One region of the Pontibacter sp. BAB1700 genome, then DNA from elsewhere that is predicted to be linked to it. Evidence: riboswitches for the same ligand, from Rfam matches in the RefSeq annotation. Region 1 holds a riboswitch; the other holds the start of a gene.
What was found. A riboswitch is a leader RNA that binds a small molecule or an ion and turns the genes downstream of it on or off. The one in region 1 is predicted to bind cobalamin.
Positions count from the first base shown of each region.

Region 2: another riboswitch for cobalamin. It lies ahead of O71_RS16090 (acyl-CoA thioesterase); the one in region 1 lies ahead of O71_RS04005 (TonB-dependent receptor).

Region 1 covers NZ_AKIS01000027.1:16,249-18,447, reverse strand. The annotation lists gene O71_RS04010 (TonB-dependent siderophore receptor) at 1-598, opposite strand, end outside; gene O71_RS04005 (TonB-dependent receptor) at 598-1,098, opposite strand; cobalamin riboswitch at 1,201-1,405, opposite strand; gene O71_RS04000 (DNA-3-methyladenine glycosylase) at 1,595-2,191, shown strand; gene O71_RS03995 (TonB-dependent receptor) at 2,193-2,199, opposite strand, start outside.
Region 2 covers NZ_AKIS01000141.1:5,893-8,091, reverse strand. The annotation lists partial or broken gene recG (ATP-dependent DNA helicase RecG) at 1-522, shown strand, start outside; cobalamin riboswitch at 531-728, shown strand; gene O71_RS16090 (acyl-CoA thioesterase) at 958-1,359, shown strand; gene O71_RS16085 (hypothetical protein) at 1,485-2,099, shown strand; gene O71_RS16080 (hypothetical protein) at 2,084-2,199, shown strand, end outside.

The DNA.
Region 1 (2,199 bases):
CGTAGCGGAAGAGCAGGAAAGCCGAAGCGCGGTCTTCAGTTACTTGTTTGCCATAGCCTTGCACATTGGCGTCAAAGTGCTGTAAATTAAGGCCACCCCGCAAACTCCAGCGGCGGGCATAGGTATAGGTCTGCTCAGCCTGTACCTGGTAAGTGTTGATATCAGTGGTAGAGTAGTTGTTATTGTCGGTGTAGCGGAGGTAATCATTGAAGACGGCTGCTTTCACGGAGGTTTCGCCCCAGTTGCTGCTGTGGTTCAATTCCGCCATCAGGCGCAGGTTCCGGTCGAGTTGTTCGGCATTGGTGTTGGCAGCGCCCAGCGCCGGAGCTACTTCCCGGTCGGCAAAGGTATACCAGCCATGCAAAGCAAGCCGGGTGTTGGAAGAGAGCTGCCAGCTCAGGTCCTGCGTAAAGCCATGCTGTGCTACCTGTGCCTGGTCCTGTCGACGAGCCGGTGCTCCAATGCGACCGTAGTCCCGGAAAGAAAAGTCGTTTTCTGCTGCCAGGCGATAGCCACTCAGTGCGACAGAAAACTTTTGGCCGCTGTAGCGAACGCCTGCGCTGGAGAAGTAGCGGCCGAAGCTGCCGGCCTCCTGCATCACATCTGCTCCAAAACCGGGTTCTTGCCGGGTTGGGGAGTTAAGCAAAACAGCCCACCGATCGCGCCACTGCCATACATAGCACCTGCCGCTCCATGCTGCACCGCAATGCTTCCGATACTGCTCAAAGGCAACAAGGACAGGTCGCTCTGCCCCAAGGCTGGCTGACTGATGTTGAGGCCGTTCCAAAGCACGGCAGTATGCGTAGCGCTGGTGCCCCGGAAAGAAGGAGTGGAAATGCCGCTCGCACCGTTCGTTTTCAGAAAAACCGGTGTGCGGGACTGCAAGGCATCCGCTATGGTGCCGGAAGCATAGGTGCGGATGAAACTGCTGTCGATTGTGCTCACGCGGCTGCCGGAGGCAAAAACCTCGGCGGGCTTGCCGAATATCTCGACGGTGCGCAAGTGATACAGCGTTGTATCCTGCTGTGCCACGGCAGCCGGTGCTATACCCAGCAAAAGGGCCAGGTATGATAAAAGACGGTAATGAAACTTTGCCACGTATACGCTTGCTTAGATCCCGAAGCATGCAGGCAGGTATAGGCAGGAACAGCGCGCGCAGGTATAGCGAAGGCCGTGCAGCTTTTTACCCGAAAGCATACGACTAATTGTTGTCGGACTGGCAGGTCTCCTGGCTCTCTTCAGGTTAGCCAGCCTTCCCGTGCGTCGTGCGGCACAGTGGCGGTGGTTTTGGCTAACCCCTTTTTAAGAAGATCACAGTTGCGGGAACAGCATAGGTATCTCACCTATTTCCCTTTTAAGGCTTTGTCGCGGAAACAACAAGGCCACCAATCTGAGGCAAAGGTAATTGTTTTAACGAAGAAACAAGTAATGAGTAATGACGAATGAGCGATTAGATTTAGTGAGTAGCATATGATAACGAACAATAATGCGCGGATAAGGTATTGGCCGATAAGCTTGTTTCACGTATACCTGTTCATCATTTGCTTGCAGGCAGCTATGAATTAACTACTCATTCATCATTATTCATTACAAAGTGAAGCTCAGAAAAGACTTTTATACCCGAGCGGATGTGGTGCAGGTGGCGCAGGACCTGCTGGGGAAATACCTCTACACGAACCACGGTGGCATCCTCACCGGAGGCATGATCGTGGAAACAGAAGCTTACTCCGGCACAAACGACAAGGCCTGCCATGCGCACATGAACCGCCGGACCCAGCGTACCGAGATCATGTACCACGAGGGCGGAGTGGCTTATGTATACCTGGTGTATGGCATGTACAACCTTTTTAACATCATTACCAATGTAGAAGGAAGCGCCGACGCCGTGCTGGTACGGGCCATTGAGCCGACAGAAGGCATAGAAGAAATGCTGCTGCGCCGCAATATGCTCACCCCTAAACCCAACCTTACTGCCGGGCCGGGCGTGCTTAGTATCGCCTTAGGTATAGACCGCCGCCACTACGGCGAACCACTCACCGGCGACACCATCTGGATAGAGGAAGGTATAGACGTACCTGCTGAAGGTATAGCTATCGGCCCCCGTGTAGGTATAGACTACGCCGGCGATGATGCCCTGCTGCCTTGGCGCTTCTGGCTAAAGGGCAACAAGTGGGTCAGCCGGAAAAAGTAGACTATGGC
Region 2 (2,199 bases), on a different contig from region 1:
GCGCAGGATAAAGACTACGAAATGCAGCGCTTTGTGCGTAACGAAACACAGATCATGGTAGCTACGACTGTAATTGAAGTAGGCGTGAACGTGCCCAACGCCTCTGTGATGATCATCGAGAGTGCGGAGCGCTTCGGTTTGTCGCAGCTGCACCAGTTGCGTGGCAGGGTGGGCCGGGGTGCGGAGCAGAGCTACTGCATCCTGATGACAGGGTATAAGCTGAGCAAAGACAGCAAGACCAGGCTGGAGACGATGGTGCGCACCAACAATGGCTTTGAGATTGCTGACATTGACCTGAAGCTGCGCGGACCAGGCGACCTGATGGGTACGCAGCAAAGCGGTGTGCTGGATCTGCTCATTGCCGATTTGGCCAAAGACGCTCCTATCCTACAAGAGTCACGTGCAGCTGCGCAACGTGTGCTCAACGAAGACCCTCAGTTGGAGCAGCCACAGAACCAGAATATCATGCGGCATATTAAGTCGCTGAGCGTAAATACTGTCAACTGGAGCCGCATCAGTTAAAAATTTCTATCTTTACAGCGTTTGGAGGTACCTCAGCTAGGAATAGCTCAGGTTTAAAAAGGAACCGTGTGCAAATCACGGGCTGACGCGCAACTGTAAGTAACAATTGATTGCTGCCACACAAATGTCCATTGTCCGGAGCCCGGATGAGAAGGACGGCAACAATGTTACAAGCCAGGAGACTTGCCCCAACAATATTCCACGCATGCTTTCGCGCCTAAAGCCTGTGGTTAGCGTAGTAGTCACCTCCTGCAGCTCAAGTTGACTTTGCAGCGCATTTGCACCTACTCCCTCTCCACATTTTTTCTGCACCGGCATGCCCAAATTATCTGTTTATGCCACTATTCAGCTCCTGCTTTTACCTTCAATTGAACCTACAGCCACAGCTGTGTGGCGCGGCGCACCTACACTCCAGCACACTTAAACCTATAAATTATGAATTTACAGCAACGTATTACCGAGTCAGAAACGCGCATCTTCAAAGCAGTTTTCCCGAACACGACCAATCATTATGACACCCTATTTGGCGGCGCTGCCATGCAACTAATGGACGAGGTGGCTTTTATCACGGCTACCCGCTTCTGCCGCAAACGGGTGGTAACGGTATCGTCTGACCGGATAGATTTCACGCAGCCTATACCTGCAGGCACCATTGTAGAGTTAATCGGACAGGTGAGTAGTGTAGGCAATACCAGCCTCAAGGTGCAGGTGGAAATCTATATTGAAGAAATGTACTCTGATGTTCGGCTGAAGGCGGTACATGGCAGCTTTACCTTTGTAGCCATAGACGAGCACAAGCAGCCGGTGCGTGTACTGGCAGAGGAGATACAACTCTAAGCTATACCTATACCTGTGCGTTCTTAGCTTATCCCATACCTCGTTCCACGAGAAACAATTTTGATTATATTAGCTCCTGAATACCCATAAGCACACACATGCAGTTACCATTTAACTTTATACCCTTGAAAATACTACGCCTGCTACCGCTTTTGTGCCTAGCCATACTCTTTGCTGCAGCACCAGCATCGTCTCAGGGTAAGAGAGCCGCCATACCTTTCAATTACATCCCTGACAATACGGAAGACCAATACAACCAAAGCATCAGCAGCAAGACGCTTCCGCTCGGAACCGAGGGCTTCGTAATCCTCAGCCGCAGCAAACCTGGCGAGTATGCCATAGAGCGCTATAATACCGCCCTCAAAAAAGCCTGGTCGGCTACTGTACCATTGGCCGCTGAAGAAACGGTGGAGGCTTTTGCCAGAAACCAGGAAGCTGTGCTGCTGGTCACGCACCGCACAAATGAGCAGGGCAATCAGGTGCTGTATGCACATCGGGTAGACCTGCGTAGCGGTCAGAAAGAGAAGCCCGTACTGCTGCTCGAAGCTCCAGCGGATGCCCGTAAAGCAGGTATAGCAATCTCGCCTGACGGCACCAAACTTTTAGCCTACCGTTATAGCGTTTCTGGCAATCAGGTCCTGCAGTCTATCAGCGGCAGCCTGTATGACGGCAAACTTCAGAAAGTAAAAGATACGAAGTACAGCCTGACTGACCTCGCGGTATTGTGTCAGCTGAGGTGATCGTGAATGATGCCGGCGACCAGTTCATCAGCCTGATCTCTGAGAACATGGAACGCCTGACCGTACGCCAGTATACCTTAAAGTCGCCGGTTGCTAAGGG